Regions from separate parts of the Vreelandella halophytica genome, predicted to be linked through region 2. Evidence: predicted binding sites of a transcription regulator. Region 2 holds the regulator's gene; the other holds the start of a gene.

Region 1 (9,112 bases), 440 kb from region 2:
TCAACGGCGCCTTGAACCTCGATGGCCACGGTAAGACGCTCTCTTATCTGCTGCTGGGGGTGGAGCTTTAGCGCTAACCGGGTACTCCGTATGGCCCTGACGGCGAGAAGCCCCTGGCGAGGTGATGCCGGTGGTTTTAAAGCGCCAGGCGCCTGGCGCCCAGCGGCTTAACGCCCGGGCCCCCAGGCCCTGGCCGGTAAAAGTCCTGGGCTTTTAGCGGAAAATCCTCCAGGATAACGCCTTTTTTTCATGGACAGGATGAAAAAGCATGGCGTCTTCTGATCAACCGCGCGCGCAGTGGTTAGGCCGTTGGGGCTTTATGCTCGCCGCGACCGGCTCGGCGGTCGGGCTTGGCAATATCTGGAAGTTCCCCTACATGACCGGCGAATACGGCGGTGGTGTTTTCGTGCTGGTCTATCTGGTCTGTATTTTGGCGGTCGGTGTGCCGGTGATGATGGCCGAGATCGCCTTTGGGCGGCGCGGCCAGGGGAGCCCCGTCGATGCCTTTCGCCGGGTGGTGAACGAGTCCGGGCGCTCGTCGTTCTGGTCGCTTTTTGGCTGGATGTCCATGCTGTGCGGCTTCATGATCCTGTCGTTTTACGTGGTCGTCGCGGGCTGGTCGTTCTCGTATCTCTGGAAAACGCTCTCCGGCGGGTTGAACGGGGAAAGCGTCGAGGCGCTGGCAGCAGTGTTCGACGCCAACAATGAAAACCCATGGAACCTTGGCTTTTGGAGCACGCTGGTAACGATTGCCACCATGGTGATCGTCGGTAACGGGGTTCAGCAAGGCATCGAGAAGAGCGTGCGCTGGATGATGCCGGGGCTGGTGATCATGCTGCTGATATTGATCGGGTTTGGCGCCTTTTCTGGCGGCTTTAATGAGGCCTTCGCGTTTTTGTTCTCGTTCAACGCCGGCAGCCTCTCCAGCGACGCGATGCTGGCGGCGCTTGGCCACGCGTTCTTCACGCTCTCGCTGGCCGCCGGCGCCATTTTGACCTACGGCAGCTATCTGCCCAAAACCGCCTCCATCAGCCGCACGACGTTGAGCGTGGCGCTGGCGGACACTGTCGTGGCCCTCATGGCGGGGCTTGCCATCTTCCCGGTGATTTTTGCCAACGGTATGGACCCGGCCGGTGGGCCGGGGCTGATTTTCATGAGCCTGCCCATCGCCTTTCAAGCAATGCCATTGGGGACGCTGTTCGGGGCGCTATTTTTCATGATGCTTTCCATGGCCGCGCTCACCTCGTCGATCTCGATGGTGGAGGCCACCATTTCCTGGCTTTGCGATAACAAGGGCTTTTCGCGCTTATCGGCGGCGGTGAGTACCGGTATTGTGCTTTGGCTGATCAGCACCGCGGCGATGCTCTCGTTCAACCTGGGCGCGGACTGGACGCTGGCGGGAAAGACGTTCTTCGACTGGCTGGACTACCTGACTTCGCGCTGGATGATGCCGCTGGGCGGGTTGGGCACCGTGCTCATTGCGGGCTTCTTACTCAAAAATACCGTCATGCGCGAAGAGCTTGGTTTGAACCCGCGCCTCTACGCGCTGTGGCTTTTGATGGCGCGCTACGTAAGCCCGCTGGGCATACTCGTGATCTTTGCCGACCAGCTAGCGCTTTATAGCGTGACGTTCACCCAGCACTGGCCGTGGCTGCTGGCCATTTTGCTGGTGATGATCGTTCTGGGCGAGCTTTTAAGCCCGCGGCTTCGCCAAGCGCTTAAAGCGCCCTGATGGGTTACTGGTCGAGCTGCTGTTCGTCGATGAACGCCCGGGTCAGCGGCGTTTGGCAGTGGGCGAATACTTCCTGCAGAAACTTTTTGCGCGCGCCGCGATAGCCACCGCTTAAAAGCACCGTTTGAGTCAGGCTTTCCAGCAGCGGCGTGCGCTGCTGCTCATCGAGCGCGGCGTACTCGCGAAGCGCGGTGGGCCAGTCCACCTCCAGCGAATCGGGCTTATCCGGTAGCGTCGCCAGCAGGCGCGACAGGTCCAGTACCAGGTTGGGGTGGGGGTGCTGGTTGCGCATGATCATCTCGCCCACGCCCTGGGCCAGTAGCTTGCGCGTTTGTTCCGGCGCGTCGTCAAGGCGCTCCATGATGCGCTCGATTTGGCGCGGGCCGCAGGCGAGCAGGTAGGCGTCTTCGGTGACCCGCGCGGCGATCCAGGCGTTCCACACCGCGTAGAGCGGCGCCATCAGCATGGGCAGCAACCCGCGCAGCGTTAAGCGCCCCAGCAGGCGGCGCATGACCATACGCAGCAAAAAGCTGCTCATGCTGACCTTGAGCCGATAAAGCAGCATGCGCAGGGTCAGTTTCCAGCCGTGCAGGTAGGCGTGCGGGTCGACCCCGTAAATCAGACTCCCCGGGCTTGGGTACTCCAGCGCCACGCGCGCTACCCCCTGGAGGGTCAGCTCGACCGTTGGCGGCTGGGGCGACTCGCTGCTGTAGTTCAAACCGGCAAAGTAGCTCACCCGTGCTACGCCGCGCAGCGCGTTCCAGTAGAGAAAGCCGATTTCCAGTAGCGTTACGAAGCCGGCAAACACCATGTAGGCGGCCCAGTAGGGCAGCTGTTCGCGAAACGATAAAGACGCCCAATCGCTGACCAACACCTGGCGCATCCACCACTCGGAGCCGCCAATCAGCGTGCCCGAAATAATCCCCGCCATGGCCGCCCACAGGATCACCCAGCGCCGGCTTTTCTTGACCGCGGCCCGGTCGGGCTTGGCAAGCGCGGTATGGCGGGTGAGACGGCGGCCGATGTGGCGGCTCGCCCAGCGCTGCATGATATCCGGGGAGGGGGCAAATTCTTGGTCGGGGCGGGTAAGCGGCATGGTCACCAAATAGACTTTGTATTTGCCCTACAGGGTAGCGGCTACTTTCGCGTAGTACACGCTTTGATTGCACCCGGATGGGTGCCCGCGCGCATCAATTCGTCCCAGCGGGTGGTAAAGCGGTTCGAGCGGTGGGCGCAGCGTAAATGCCAGGCGGCTTTTTCCGGGGCGGCGCCAAAGCCGATCTTGCCCTGGCCCATGCGCTGATTGATATCGTCCATGGTGGCCATCAGCTCGGGGTGGTGCTGATGGCGCGGGGGCTGATGCAAAAGCGAGAGCTGATACTGCTCGGCATCGACCAGGTCCAAAAGCATCACACCTGCTTTCATGAAGCGATGGTTCGGGCGATATATTTGCTCGAGGCCTTCGCGCACGGCGCTAAGTATTACTCGCGTATCGTCGCTTGGCGAGGCCAGCGCAATCATCGCGTGGGGGAAGTACTGCGGCTGGTCCTGGCGGTGGCGATTGGTGCTGAGAAAAATCATCACCGCCCGCGCCAGGCTTCGCTGCTCACGGAGTTTCTCGGCGCTGCGCTGGGCGTGGCGGCTGAGCGCGTGGTGAAGGTCCGCTTTAACGCCGGTCGGTCGGCCGAACGAGCGCGAGGTCATGATGCGCTGGCGCGGCTCGTTCACCGCGTTCATTTCAAGACACGGCGTGCCGCGAAGCTCCAGCGCAGTACGCGCCAGCACCACGGAAAAGCGCCGCCGTAGATCGTGATGGTCGCACTCGCGAAGCTCCCAGGCGGTGCGGATCTGGTTGACCGCCAGCCGCTCGGCCAGCCGTCGGCCAATGCCCCACACCGCGCTTACCGGGGTCTGCTTTAAAAGCGCGGCGCTCTCCTGGGAGTCGGCGTGCAGCAGGCACACGCCCTGGTAGTGGGCGCGCTTTTTGGCGTAGTGGTTGGCCAGTTTGGCAAGCGTATGGGTGGGGGCGAGCCCCACGCAGACGGGGAGCCCCAAATGGCGGCGAATGCGCCGACGCAGCGCCTCACCAATGGCCTGGCACTGCGCCGGGCTCAACCCGTCGAGATAGACGAACATTTCGTCGATGGAGTAGGGCGCCACCGCCGGGCAGGCGTCGCGCAAGAGCTGGCAGAGCCTTCCCGACATATCCCCGTAAAGCTCGTAGTTGGACGATTTCAGGTGGATACGCCCCTGGCGGCGCAGCGTTTCGAGCTTGAAAGCGGGCACGCCCATGGGGATATCCATGGCTTTCATCTCTTCCGAGCGGGCGATGATGCAGCCGTCGTTATTGGACATCACGCCGACGGGCCGGCCCTCCAGGTCGGGCTGAAAGACGCGCTCGCAGCTAACGTAGAAGTTGTTGGCATCGACCAGGCCGATCATGGCATGTACTCGTGGATGACCGCGCGCACCACGCCCCAAAGCTGGCAGTCGCTGCCTTCCAGAGGCAGCGGCGGGTAGCGCGGGTGGGCAGAGCACAGGTGCGGCGTGCCGCCATGCAGCGCGTAGCGCTTGATCAGCACTTCGTCGTCGAACATGGCCACCAGAATATGGCCAAGGCGCGGCTGGATGCTGCGGTCCACGACCAGCAGGTCGTTATCGAAAATGCCCCAGCCCTCCATGCTGTCGCCGGTGGCGGTCAGGTAAAACGTCTGCGTCGGATTCTTGATCAGCCGCGTGTTCAAATCCAGCGTGCGCTGCTCGTAATCCTGGGCGGGGGAGGGAAAGCCGCTAAACCCGGCACGCGCGTACAGGCCGGGAAACGCCAGCGGTTGAAAGGTTAACGGCCAGGCTGTCGCAACGTGGGCGGGTTGAGACGGCATCGTGACGTCCTCGAGAATAAAGTAATGTATGTATATACAGTATTTGTTTTCGAGGAGAAAAATGCAAGTGTCACGGTTTGCGCTTTCTCAGCGGGCGAGCCAAAGCCCCACGACGATGGCGCTGATCACGGCGATAAAAAACACGGTATTGCGAACGCGGGTATCACGGCGAGGTTTCATAACGGTACTCATTAGGCAGGAATTTTTTAAAAAAGGGGCGCTTGAAGCGGTCCAGGCGCTGGGCCTGGCATGGTAACGTTTACGCTATAAAGCGTCATCAAGGTAAATGCGTATGAATACGACGAGGCACTGCTCATGAACGACGCCGCAAGGCCACTTTCACTGGCCGGTGGCCGCCTGGCGGGGCTTACCTGGGGGCGGCCCGACGCGCCGGCTTGGCTTGCCTTGCACGGCTGGCTGGACAACGCCGCAAGCTTCACACGGCTGGCGCCGCTTCTGGTTCGCGCCCTCGATATCCGCATCGTGGCGATCGATTTTCGCGGCCACGGCCACTCCGCACACGGCCCGGCGAACGCCGACTACGCCCTGTGGGATTATACCTTCGACGTGCTCGACGTCCTGGACGAACTCGGGCTCGAGCGCGCCACGCTGCTGGCCCACTCCATGGGCGCGGCGGTGAGCTGCGTGTTGGCCGCCGCCCTCCCCGAGCGGGTAGAGAAACTTCTGCTGATCGACGGGCTGGGCGCGCTCAACACCGAGGCCCGCGAGAGCACCGAGCAGCTACGTAAAGGGCTGTTGGCTTACCGGCGCCCGGTCTCCAGGCCGCCGCGCTACGCCGATATCGAAGGCGCGGTGGCCGCCCGGGTGGCCGGTGGCGTTACCTCGGTGACCCGCGCCACTATCTACCCGGTGGTCGAGCGCAACACCCAGGCAAACGTCGAGGGCGCTATCGAGATGCGCACCGACAGCCGCCTGCTCAAACCGTCGCTGGTGCGCTTCACCCCGGAGCAGGTGCTGGCGCTGCTGGCCGGTATACAGTCCCCGGTCCTATTAATCGAGGGAGACAAAGGCATTTTGGCCGCGCGGCGCTGGTCGGAGAAGGCCCGCCAGGCGGTGAGGCACTTGACGCGCCAGATAGTGGCGGGTGGCCACCACCTGCACCTGGAGCCCGAAGCCGTGGAAATGGTCGCCAGTGTGATAGGTGAATATTGCGAGCGCGAAGCCGGCAAGCACGGGCAGTGATGAGCAGGCTCGAAAGGAGTGTGAAACCTTCGAGCGGCGCATACCAGAAGTGGCTGTCAGCCGCGTTTACGGCCCACGCTTTCTAAGCAGTACGTACACCGCGCCGGTGCCGCCATCACCCTCCACGGCGGAGCAAAATGCCAGTACCCCCGGCCATTCTCTGAGCCAGGCGTTGGTATGGCTTTTAAGAACGGGGAAGTCCGCCGTGGCGCCCCAGGCCTTGCCGTGCACCACCAGTACGCAGTGAAGTTTTTGGTCAGCGGCGTCGCGAAGAAAACTCTCGAGCTCCAGGCGGGCCTCTTCCAGGGTATAGCCGTGCAGATCGAGCCCCGCCTGCCAAGCGGTTTGGCCGCGCTTTAGCTGGCTAAACGTGCGGTAGGGCAGATCGGGAATGGTGAATTCCAGGTATTCCGACGGCCGCACTGGTTCTACGCGGCCGTCGGAGGTGCGCCCGGTCGCGGTCTGATCGCCGCCTTTGACTGCCGCCTGGCGCCGGGCGGCCTGGGCGTCTTTTTCGCGCTTGGGTTTGCCCGGGTCCGCCTGATTGCTAATGAGGCGCCGCACGCCCGCCTCCTGAAGCGCCTGGCGAAAGGCGCTGATATCTTCATCGTTGGGCGAGTGGCGGCGTCGCGACATGGGGGGCTCACAAAAATAGCGGGGTGAAAAGTGGCTTGAAAACGCACAGTATAGCGGCCCTAACGGCGCTGTGAACCGGGCGGCGTCGAAGGTACAATTATTTAACGATTTTTACACAGCGGCGTTTACCAAGCGACGTTTTTAAAACCCCGCGGCGGTAAGGCTTTACGCCGCCGCGCGCTCAGCCAGGAGCCCTTGTGACCACGCACCTCAATGCCGAGACCTCTCCCTCGACGCTTACTCTGCCGGAGTCGGCGTTAACCAGCGACTTGATCACGCTGCGCGATTATCTGCGCTGGGCGACCAGCGAATTTTACGTGGCGGGTCTTCACTACGGTCACGGCACCGACGCCCCCTGGGATGAAGCAGTTGCGCTATGTTTGGGGGCGCTGCACCTGCCCTGGAACGTCGACCCCGGTGTGCAGGACGCACGGCTTTTGCCCATCGAGCGCCAGCGTATCATCGAGCTTGTGCGCAGGCGCGTCGAGACGCGTGCGCCGCTTCCGTATCTGCTGGGCGAGGCGTTTTTCGCAGGTTTTCCTTTTGATGTGGACGAGCGCGTGTTGATTCCCCGCTCGCCCATTGCCGAGTTGATCCTGGATGGCTTCGGCGCCTGGTTCGATGAAGAGCCCCCCGAGCACGTGCTCGATCTGTGCACCGGTTCCGGCTGTATCGGTATCGCCACGGCGCTTACGCTGCCCACCTGCCACGTCACGCTTGCCGATATCAGCCAGGACGCGCTGGCGGTGGCGCGCCAAAATATCACCCGTCACGACGTGGGCGGCCGGGTGCGCGCCGTAGAGTCCGACGTGTTCGATGGCTTGGAAGGTCAGCGTTTCGATTTGATCGTCTCCAACCCGCCCTACGTCGATGCCCAGGACCTGGCCACCATGCCGGCGGAGTTTAGCCACGAGCCCGCGCTTGCCCTGGGCGCCGGCGCTGACGGGCTGGATATCGTGCGGCGCATTCTGCGCCAGGCACGGGGTTACTTGAGCGACGACGGCTGGCTGATCGTCGAAGTCGGTAATTCTGATCGTCACGTCGAAGAGGCCTTTCCCGAGGTTGGCTTCATGTGGCTCGAATTCGAGCATGGCGGCCAAGGCGTTTTTGCCATCAGCGCCGCTGAACTCGACGCCCATGCGGCGTCATTTGCGTAAGGAATCGTCTCCATGTCTGGCAATACGTTTGGCAAACTCTTCAGCGTGACCACCTTCGGCGAGAGTCACGGACCGGCGCTGGGCGCCATCGTGGATGGCTGCCCACCAGGGATCGAGATCAACGAGCAGGATCTTCAAGCCGAGCTCGACCGTCGCCGGCCGGGAAGCTCGCGCCATACCACCCAGCGCAAGGAGCCGGACGAGGTACGCATTCTCTCCGGCGTGTTCGAGGGTAAAACCACCGGTACCTCGATAGGGCTTTTGATCGAGAACACCGACCAGCGCTCGAAAGACTACTCCAGGATCAAGGATCAGTTTCGTCCCGCCCACGCGGATTACACCTACCATCACAAGTACGGCCACCGTGACTACCGTGGCGGCGGGCGCTCCAGCGCCCGGGAAACCGCCATGCGCGTCGCCGCCGGCGCCATCGCCAAAAAGGTGTTGGCCGCCCAGGGCATTCAGGTGCGCGGCTACATGAGCCAGCTAGGCCCGCTCAAGATCGAGTTCAAAGGCTGGGAGGCGGTGGAGCAAAACGCCTTTTTCTGCCCGGACGCCGCGCGCGTGGCCGAGCTCGAGGCATTCATGGACCAACTGCGGCGCGACCAGGACTCCATCGGCGCGGAGATTACCCTGGTCGCGGAGGGCGTGCCGGTCGGCCTTGGCGAGCCGGTGTTCGACCGGCTGGACGCGGAGCTTGCCCATGGGCTGATGAGTATCAACGCCGTGAAAGGCGTCGAGGTTGGCGCGGGTTTTCAAAGCGTGGCTCAGCGCGGAAGCCAACACCGCGACGAGTTGACCCCGGAAGGTTTTCTCTCCAACCAGGCCGGCGGCATCCTGGGCGGTATTTCGAGCGGCCAGCCGATCATTGCCCGCATCGCGCTCAAGCCGACCTCGAGTATCACCACGCCCGGGCGCTCGATCGATGTTCACGGCGAGCCGGTCGAGGTGATCACCAAGGGGCGTCACGACCCCTGTGTCGGTATTCGTGCCACGCCCATTGGGGAAGCGATGATGGCGATCACGCTGCTGGATCACCTGCTAAGACACCGTGGCCAGAACGGTGATGTCAGCGTGACCACGCCCCGCTTGAGCTGACAAAGTTTGTCGACGTTTGCGCTGCTACACTTGAACGCAGCGCAAGCATCGCTTGCCACCGCCATCCTCTTCACCACCGTATAACAACAGCGCGTCATACGAGCAAAGGGAGCCGTCCATGAAAATCAACGTTGAGTTCGACCTTACGCCGGAGGAGTTTCGCCAGTCGCTGGGCCTGCCGGATGTGGAAGCTTTTCAGCAGCATTTGCTCGACAGCATTCAGCGCCAGATGGAGTCCGGGGTGGAAGGCTACGACCCGATGAGCCTGATGCGTCCTTTCCTGCAACAACCCATGATGCAGCAAGGGCTCTCCCAGGGGCTTGCCCACTTTGGCACCTACCAGCAGATGATGCTGGACATGCTCAAGCAGGCGGGCAGTGCCGCCGGCGGTGAGCCGGCCAAGG
Region 2 (9,112 bases):
TGGAGCTCGACGGGTAAGACCACGCTTTTGACGAAGCTTCTGCCGCGCTTGCGCGAGGCGGGGCTCGATGTAGGGGTGATCAAGCACGCCCACCACAACTTCGACATCGACAAGCCCGGCAAGGATAGCTACCGGCTTCGCGAGGCCGGCGCCGCGCCCATGCTGGTGGCTTCACACCGGCGCTACGCCTTGATGCAGGAGACACCGGGCCAGGACGAGCCGGACCTTGGCCATTTGCTTTCACTGATGACCGCCCACGCGCCGGATCTGGTCATCGTCGAAGGCTTCAAGGATTGGCCGCTGCCCAAATTGATTCTCTATCGCGACGGTATCGGCGACCCGGCTATCCTGCAAAGCGACGGTCTCAAAGCGGTGGCGCTAAAAGGCGAGCCGCCCGAGACGCTGGACGCTTCTATCCCGCGGCTAAACCTTGATAACATCGATGAGATTGCGCGCTGGATCCTTCAATGGTCCCGCGCGTCCCGTGACGACAAAAGGTAACGATATGCAGCTGACCCACCTGAACACCCACGGCGAAGCCAACATGGTGGATATCGCCGATAAAGAGGCGTCGCGCCGGGAAGCGGTGGCGTCGGGGCGCATCGTCATGGCCCCGGCAACGTTAAGGCTTTTGAGCGACGGTGAGCTGCCCAAAGGCGATGTATTGGCCACGGCGCGTATCGCGGGTATCCAGGCCGCTAAACGCACGTCCGATCTGATTCCACTTTGCCATTCGCTGGCGCTTAGCAAGGTGAGCATCGATTTCGATATCGACTGGCAGGAGGGCGCGGTCGATGTACACGCGCTTTGCCGGTTGAATGGGCGCACCGGTGTCGAGATGGAGGCGCTGACGGCGGTCTCGGTGGCGTGCTTGACGCTTTACGACATGTGCAAGGCCGTCGACAAGGAGATGCGCATCGACGCGATTCAGCTCGAGAGCAAGCGCGGCGGCGTACGCGGCGATTATCAACGTAGCGCGGCGCCGATCGTAACCGGAGAAGGCACGCCCGGGGAGGTCAGCGTCGGTGAGCGCTGTACGGTATCGCCCTGCGTGCGGGTCAAGTTCCTGGCCGAGCTTCGTGAGCGGGTCGGGCATAGCGAGGTGTCGTTCTCCCTCGATGCGCTTGAAAGCCGCGATGTAGCCGGGCTCAAAACGGTGCTGGCCGAGAAGGATACGCGTTTTAGCGTATTGAAGGAGCAGCGTACGCTGTGCGCCATCAATCAGGTCATGGCCAACGACACCGCGCCGATCACCGACGGTGACGAGATAGCCTTTTTTCCACCGGTGACCGGGGGCTGAATGAGCGACTCATTGATCAGTGTGGCCATACAGGAGGCGGCGTTTAGCCTCGACGAGGGCTATACCGCGACGCTTGAAAACCGCTTTGACATCGGCGCCGTAGTGACCTTTACCGGGTTGGTGCGTGATTTCAACGAAACCCCCGAGGTGACCGGGCTGACCCTTGAACACTACCCGGGAATGACCGAGCGCGCGCTTTACCAGATTGGCGAAGAGGCGTTGTCACGCTGGGCGCTGCAGAAGGTGGTGATCATCCACCGGGTAGGGCAACTGCACCCAGGGGACCCGATCGTGCGGGTGCTGGTGGCCAGTGCCCACCGGCGAGACGCGTTCAGCGCCTGCGATTTCATCATGGATATTTTAAAGACCCGCGCGCCTTTCTGGAAAAAGGAGCATTCCACCCAGGGCGATTACTGGGTGAAGGAGCGCGCAAGCGACCAGCAGGACGCGGCGCGCTGGTGAGGCGTCAAGGCGCCTCGGTCGCCATGATTTGCAAATGGACTTCCGGCATGTGCTGGCAGTGTTCCCCCAGCCAGTGAACCATGCCGGGGGTAAGCGCCTCGCGAAGCTCGGCCAGGGTGTCGGCGTGTATTTCATCGAGGCGCTCGTCGAGCCAGTCGCTAAAGCTCTCTTCATCGATGGGGCTTGCCCCGCTCGCGTCGAGCATCAAGCGGCCGATACGCTGCCAGCCCGTATCGGTGGCGCATACCGGCAGCGCCAAAAACAGCGTGCCGCGCCGGGCGCTGTTCGACTCTGCCCCAAGGCCTGGGTGAGGCGTCACGCTGTTTTGATCCACCACGTGGGGTAGCTGCGGGTAGCGCGCCTCGACCCGAATGCCTTCGTTGTCCATTGCCAGCATATCGCCGTTGACCGGGGCGAGTGGCGCCTTGATACCGAGCTCTTCGGCCAGCGCCTGGTGGGCCTTTTGATGGACCGCTTCGCCGTGAACTGGCAGCAGCGCCTTGGGCCTTATCCAGCGATAGAGCGTTTTGAGCTCTTGCTGGGCCGGGTGGCCGGTGGCGTGGAGTTCCGGGTGATTGGTTTCGTCAAAAAGCGTCACGCCCAGTTGGGTAAAGCGGCGTTTGAGCTGGGCAATCGGGCGTTCGTTGCCGGGAATGGCCTTGGCGGAGAAAATCACGTTATCGCCCGCTTCCAGGTCCATGAAGGGGTGACGCCCCTGGGCCAGGCGCTGCAGTGCTGCGCGGGGCTCGCCCTGGCTGCCCGTGGCGATCACGACGACTTCATCCGGCGGCAGGTAGCCCAAATCCTGGGGCGGGACCAGCGCCGGGAAGTCGTCCAGATAGCCAAGCCCACGGGCGACACCCACCATACGCTCCATGGAGCGGCCCATCAGGCTCACCCGCCGTCCACTCTGCGCCGCCGCCTGGCCAATCGCCCACACGCGCGCCAGGTTGCTGGCAAAGCAGGAGACCACGACGCGGCCCTTGCACGCCTTTAGCGTTCGGGTGAGCGCTTTTGCGACATCGCCTTCGCTGCCCGCGGTGCCGGGGAGCGGGGCGTTGGTCGAGTCGCCGACGACGAGGTCCAGCGGTGCCAGTGCCTGAAAGTGGGCGGGATTGACGCTTGGGCCGATCAGCGGCGCGGGGTCGAGTTTCCAGTCGCCGGTGTGAAGGACCCGGTAGCCCCCGGCCAGCATCATGATGGCGCAGCTTTCGGGAATCGAGTGCGTCATCAACAGATAGCGAAGCGTGAACGGGCCCTGCTCCAGCGCCTCATTGGGTTCGATCACGTGAATGGCGGCGCTGCTCAAACTGTGTTCGGCAAACTTGTGGCGTAAAAGGCCGGCGGCCAGGGGAGTGGCGTAAATCGGGCACTGCCACTTCGGCCAAAGCCAGGCGACCGCGCCGATATGGTCTTCATGGCCGTGGGTGATGAAGAGCGCCTGGGGGGTGATATCGAGCTCGGCCAGGGTCTGGGTATTGGGCACCTGAAGCGGGGCGCTGGGCAGATCCTGGCGAATCATCATGCCGCAATCAATGGCGATCCAGTGACCGTCATAACCATAAAGCGTCAGGTTCATTCCTATTTCACCACAGCCGCCAAGCGGCAGTATGCGCAAGGGTGGACGGCGGCGGGGACGAAGTTGAACGCGAGATGGATCCATTGATTATGAACAGCCTGAAAAGTAAGGCTTTAACTATACGGTAAGGCGGGGGCGGCTAACAATCATGGCGATGCCAGCCAGGCCCGCTTGCGCTACACTAGCGCCCTTGCTCAGCGCCACGACCCCCTTCATGGCGGACAAGGCCTGGCATTTTTAAAATCGTGTTTATATTGAGTGTATTTATGTCGCATTACTACCGTTTAGTGGTTTCCTGCCCGGACCAAGTGGGCATTGTGGCGCGTGTCTCCAGCTTCATCGCCCAGCATGGCGGCTCCATCACCGAGGCAAGCCAGCATTCGGATCTGCAAACGGGCCGGTTTTTCATGCGTTACGAGATTCTTGCCGATTCCATCGGTATGACCGCCGAGGCGCTCGAAGAGGCGTTCTCGCCGATCGCCAGCGCCTTCGACATGCAGTGGGCGCTGGTGGATACGCAAAAGCGGCGCAACGTGGTGATCATGGTCTCAAAAGAGTCCCACTGCCTGGTCGACCTGCTTTACCGCTGGCAGGCCGGCGAGCTCGACTGCAACATCGTGGGGATCATCTCCAACCACCCGGATATGCGCGCGCTGAGTGAGTGGTACCAGATTCCTTACTTTCACATTGCGGTCGACCCAGGCGACAAGCAGGCCTCGTTCGATGCGGTACAGGCGCAAATCGAGGCGCTCGAGGCGGACTGCATCGTGCTGGCGCGCTACATGCAGATTCTGCCGCCGGCGCTTTGTAGCCGCTACGCGGGCCAGGTCATCAACATCCATCACAGCTTTTTGCCCTCGTTTGCCGGTGCCAAGCCTTACCACCAGGCTTACGCGCGGGGCGTTAAGCTGATCGGTGCGACCTGCCACTACGTGACCGAGGAGCTGGATGCCGGCCCGATCATCGAGCAGGACATTCATCGGGTTAGCCACTGCCATACCCCGACGGATCTGGTGCGCTTTGGCCGCGACGTGGAAAAATCGGTGCTGGCGAGGGGGATTCGCTGGCATCTGGAAGACCGGGTGCTGATCGACGGCAACAAGACCGTCGTCTTTAACTAAAAAAAGCGGGGGGCACTGATGAGTGCCCCCCGCTTTTTATACGACGTTCAAACAGGCGAGTGGCTTAGCCGAGCGCTTGGCCGCTGCCGCCGCGAATCACGCCTACGCCCACACCTTCGATATCGAGCTGCTGGGTGCGCAGGTCGATTTCGATCGGGTCGAAGTCGCTGTTTTCAGCCAGTAGCGTTACCTGATGGCCGTCGCGCTTGAAGCGTTTGACGGTGACTTCGTCTTCAAGGCGTGCCACCACGATCTGGCCGTCGCGTACCCGCTCGGTGCGGTGCACGGCGAGCAGGTCGCCTTCCAGAATGCCGATATCTTTCATCGAAAGCCCGCGCACGCGCAGCAGGTAGTCCGCCTTGGGCGTGAAGTAGTCCGCCGGAAGCGGGCAGTAGCGGTCGATGTGCTCGGCGGCCAGAATCGGGTTGCCCGCAGCGACTTCGCCAATGATGGGCAAGCCGTTTGCCGGCGTTTCGCCGCTTTCGTTGGCAGCCGGCGCCGGCTCACTGGTTTCGGTGCCTTCCTGGTTGGGTAGGCGAATACCCCGGGAAGTGTGGCGAATGATACGAATCGCGCCTTTGCGCTCGAGGGCGCGAAGGTGTTCTTCCGCCGCGTTGGGTGAGCGAAAGCCCAAAGCCTTGGCGATCTCGGCCCGGGTGGGCGGGTAGCCAAGCTCATTCATGGTTTTAACGATAAAGTCAAAAACGTGCTGTTGACGTACTGTAAGAGGACGGGACATGTCTGACTCCAGCGTAAAAGGGTAACTAAAAAGGTGACTCGATATATATGTGTTTAAGTATACAGTATGTTCCTCTGTCCAGTATATGACTCAAGCCACGGATTATAAAGCCGTTCGAGCATCGAGTGAGGGAGTTCACCCTTTCTGGCGATTGAGACTGGCGCGTTAATGGCCTACTATTTTGCGATGTTTTAAACACTCGTTTTTCTGGAGGGCGCCATGGCGCAATCTGATACGGTCACGCGTATCCTGGATACTGCGGAGGTGCTGTTCGCTGAACGCGGCTTTGCCGAGACCTCGCTTCGTAATATCACCAGCAAGGCACGGGTGAATCTGGCCGCCGTGAACTACCACTTCGGTTCCAAGAAAGCGCTGATTCAGGCCGTATTCGCGCGCTATCTCGATCCTTTCAGCCAGCGCTTTCACGAAGCCCTGGACGCGCTGCACGAGCGCTACGGCGAGGAGGACATTCCCCTCGAAGTGCTGCTCGAGGCCATGGCGACCACGGTGCTGACGGTGCCCGCCGAGCGCAATAGCCTCAAGGTTTTCATGCGCCTTTTGGGTTTGGCCTATAGCCAGGCCCAGGGGCATCTGCGCCGCTATATTCAGCAGCAGTACGGCGATGTGTTCACCCGTTTCGTCGAGCTCGTTCGTCGGGCAACGCCGGAGCTTCCCGACGCGGAACGCTTCTGGCGGCTGCACTTCATGCTGGGCACGGTGATCTTCACGCTTTCCGGGCTCGATGCGCTGCGCGATATTGCCGCCAAGGAGTACAACGAGCAGGTTTCGGTGCGCGATCTTGTCCGGCGGCTACGCCCGGTGGTGGTTTCCGCCATGAACGCGCCGCTTCCCCCCGCTTTGGAGGAGCCTGCGTATGCTGACGCCCAATCTGGCTGAGCTTCCTCCCGTCGATGGCCCTTGGGTCGAAGTCGACCTCGCCACCCAGCGCCTGCGCTGCTGGCAGGGCCAAGCGGTGGTACACGAGTGCGCCGTTTCGACCGGTGAAAACGGCGTAGGGCAAAACGAGGGCAGTGGTCAGACGCCCCGTGGCTGGCACTACGTGCGCGCCGCGATTGGCGAAGGCCTGCCGGAAAATGCGGTATTTCGCGGGCGGCGCTTCACCGGCGAAGTCTTTACCCCGGCGCTGGGCGCGCAGAATCCCCAGCGCGACTGGATTCTGACGCGTATTCTCTGGCTTTGCGGGCTCGAGCGCGGCGTTAACCGCGCAGGCCAGACCGACTCCCAGCGCCGCTATATCTATCTGCACGGCACGCCGCCAGACCAGCCCATGGGTATCGCCGCCTCCCACGGCTGCATTCGCCTGCGCAATGACGATTTGCTCGCGGTGTTCGCTTTCGCAGCCCCAGGCACCCCGGTGTGGCTCAACGCCGCGGGGCTTTAACCCCGGATTTTGTTTAAGGCCGCCGATCGACTAGAATTGGCGGCCGTTTTATTGGATGCAAGCCGATGACGCAACCGCCAGGCCCGGTCATGCTCGACCTCGAAGGGCCCGCTATCACGCAAGCTGAAAAAGCCTTGTTGGCCGACCCCGCCGTGGGCGGGGTCATTTTGTTTGCGCGCAACGTAGAAAGTGCCGAGCAGGTCAGCGCGCTTTGCCAAAGCATTCGCCGGCTAAGGCCCGATCTGCTGCTGGGCATCGACCAGGAAGGCGGGCGCGTTCAGCGCATCAAAAAAGGCGTTACGCGGCTTCCCGCGATGGCGCGCATTGGTGAGGTCTACGCCCAAGACGCGGATGCCGGGATACAGCTGGCCATCGATGCCGGCTGGCTGCTGGGCATGGAGATGGCGGCCTGCGGGCTCGATATTAGCTTCGCCCCGGTGCTCGATGTCGAAAGCGGGGTTTCCAGCGTGATCGGCGATCGAAGCTTCAGTCAGGACCCCGAGCACGTCGCCGAGCTCGGCGGACGCTTCATTCAGGGCCTGCACGAAGCGGGTATGGCCGCGGTAGGCAAACACTTTCCCGGCCACGGCGGCATCGAAGCCGACACCCATCATAGCTTTGCCGACGACCCGCGCCCGCTAAGCGAGCTCAAGGCGCGGGATCTGGTGCCTTTCACCCGCCTTGCCGCCCAGCTCGACGGCGTCATGCCCGCCCATGTGGTCTTTAGCGCTTTCGATCAGCGCCCGGCGGGCTTCTCGCCGAACTGGCTCGGAATGCTCAGAGAGTCACTGGGCTTCAAGGGGGCGATCTTCTCCGACGATTTGACCATGGCCGGTGCCCACGTGGCCGGCGGGCCGGTGGAGCGCGCCCGCGCCGCGCTGGCTGCCGGCTGCGACATGCTGCTGGTATGTAATGATCGTGGCGCCGCGCTCGAGGTGGTCGCCCATTGTCAGGGGCTCGAGAGCAAACGCGCCGGCAAGCTTCGCTACGCCCGCGCCCGGCCGGATCTCGCGGCGTTGCCCGCGCTCAAGCGCTGGCGCCGCGCCAATGCACGCCTGAGCGAGCTGGCCGACTAGCCCGCGCCGCCTTAAACACCTTTTTCTCGTTCGAAGCGCCGATGTATCGCCGGCGCTTTTATTTTTTAAACCTTGATCGCTTGATACCGGAGCCCTTCGATGAACAAACTCGATAAAGAAGCCCTTGAATCCCTGGATTCAATGCGCGAGCTGATGGATAACGCCGACTGCCTGATCACCCAGGCGCAGGTCGAGGAAGCTCTCGATCACATGGCCGAAGCCATCACACGGGATTTGGGTGACAAGCTGCCGGTGTTTTATTGCGTGATGAACGGCGGGCTGATCACCACCGGTCATCTGCTGACCCGGCTGGGCTTTCCGCTGGAAGTCGACTACCTGCACGCTACGCGCTACCGCAACGAACTGCGCGGCGGCGAGCTTTTCTGGCGGGTCTCGCCGGAGGTGCCGATGGCCGGGCGCCACGTGGTGATCATCGACGACATCCTCGACGAAGGCTCGACCCTGGCGGCAATTCTGGACTACTGCCAACAGGCCCAGGCGGCGAGCGTCACTACCGCCGTGCTGGTCGATAAACAGCACGACCGCAAGGCGGTGCCGGGGCTCAAGGCCGACTACTGCGGCCTGGAAGTGGCGGATCGTTACGTGTTCGGTTTCGGCATGGACTACAAGGGTTACTGGCGCAACGCCCCTGGTATCTTCGCGCCCAAGGGGCTGTAAGCCTTACCCCTCTTTAGCGGGGCGAAAAACGCCGCGTTAGCCCGGTTTCGGCGATCATGCGCGTGGAGATCTCCTCGATCGAGAAGCGGGTGGTATCGATGAACGGAATGCCAAGCGTGCGGTAAAGCGCGCTTGCCTGCTCGACTTCCTGCACGCATTGGTCGATCGAGCTGTAACGGCTGTTGGGACGGCGCTCGTTGCGAATGGCCGAAAGCCTTCGCGGGTCGATGGTCAGCCCGAAGAGCTTGTGGCGGTGCGGGGCGAGCACCCTGGGCAGTTTCAAACTGCCGTCCTCGTCGAGATCGTCTTCGGTGATCGGGTAGTTGGCCGCGCGGATGCCGAACTGCAGCGCAAGATAAAGCGACGTTGGCGTTTTGCCGCAGCGCGAAACGCCGACCAGAATGACGTCTGCCTGATCGTACTGGTGGGTGCGCGCGCCGTCGTCGTTGTCGAGGGCAAAATGCACCGAGTGGATGCGATCCATGTAGACATCGTCGCTACCAATGGCGTGGGTTCGCCCGACACTATACGAAGAGTGGGTCTCGAGCTCTTGCTCCAGCGGCGCCAAAAAGGTCGAAAACACATCCACTTTGAAGCCCTGGGCCTGGCGAATGACGTCGCGAATTTCCTGATCGACGATGGTGTCGATGATGATCGGGCGCTGGCCGTCGCGGTTGGCGGTGGCGTCGATGATATTGGCGAGCGCCTGGGCTTTTTCGACCGAGTCGATATAGGGCTTGGTGAGCATCGTGATC

The links. The regulator LexA, encoded in region 2, represses DNA repair genes until DNA is damaged. The targets are predictions, from matches to a motif close to TACTGTNTANNTANACAGTA.
Region 1: a site for LexA is predicted at 4,637-4,656, ahead of ACWHXT_RS05445 (LexA family protein). Genes of this name have one in related genera too.

What each region holds. Positions count from the first base shown of each region.
Region 1 is NZ_OZ309107.1:1,153,981-1,163,092, forward strand. Features, by position in the region: gene ACWHXT_RS05425 (AtuA-related protein) at 1-71, shown strand, start outside; gene ACWHXT_RS05430 (sodium-dependent transporter) at 269-1,732, shown strand; gene ACWHXT_RS05435 (LBF_2804 family protein) at 1,737-2,828, opposite strand; gene ACWHXT_RS05440 (Y-family DNA polymerase) at 2,870-4,174, opposite strand; gene ACWHXT_RS05445 (LexA family protein) at 4,171-4,614, opposite strand; gene ACWHXT_RS05450 (alpha/beta fold hydrolase) at 4,930-5,817, shown strand; gene ACWHXT_RS05455 (Smr/MutS family protein) at 5,884-6,453, opposite strand; gene prmB (50S ribosomal protein L3 N(5)-glutamine methyltransferase) at 6,651-7,610, shown strand; gene aroC (chorismate synthase) at 7,623-8,708, shown strand; gene ACWHXT_RS05470 (hypothetical protein) at 8,827-9,112, shown strand, end outside.
Region 2 is NZ_OZ309107.1:1,595,210-1,604,321, forward strand. Features, by position in the region: gene mobB (molybdopterin-guanine dinucleotide biosynthesis protein B) at 1-501, shown strand, start outside; gene moaC (cyclic pyranopterin monophosphate synthase MoaC) at 506-1,300, shown strand; gene moaE (molybdopterin synthase catalytic subunit MoaE) at 1,301-1,762, shown strand; gene ACWHXT_RS07580 (ribonuclease J) at 1,767-3,341, opposite strand; gene purU (formyltetrahydrofolate deformylase) at 3,608-4,462, shown strand; gene lexA (transcriptional repressor LexA) at 4,527-5,201, opposite strand; gene ACWHXT_RS07595 (TetR/AcrR family transcriptional regulator) at 5,421-6,098, shown strand; gene ACWHXT_RS07600 (L,D-transpeptidase family protein) at 6,076-6,603, shown strand; gene nagZ (beta-N-acetylhexosaminidase) at 6,669-7,679, shown strand; gene ACWHXT_RS07610 (hypoxanthine-guanine phosphoribosyltransferase) at 7,779-8,357, shown strand; gene ppsR (posphoenolpyruvate synthetase regulatory kinase/phosphorylase PpsR) at 8,371-9,112, opposite strand, start outside.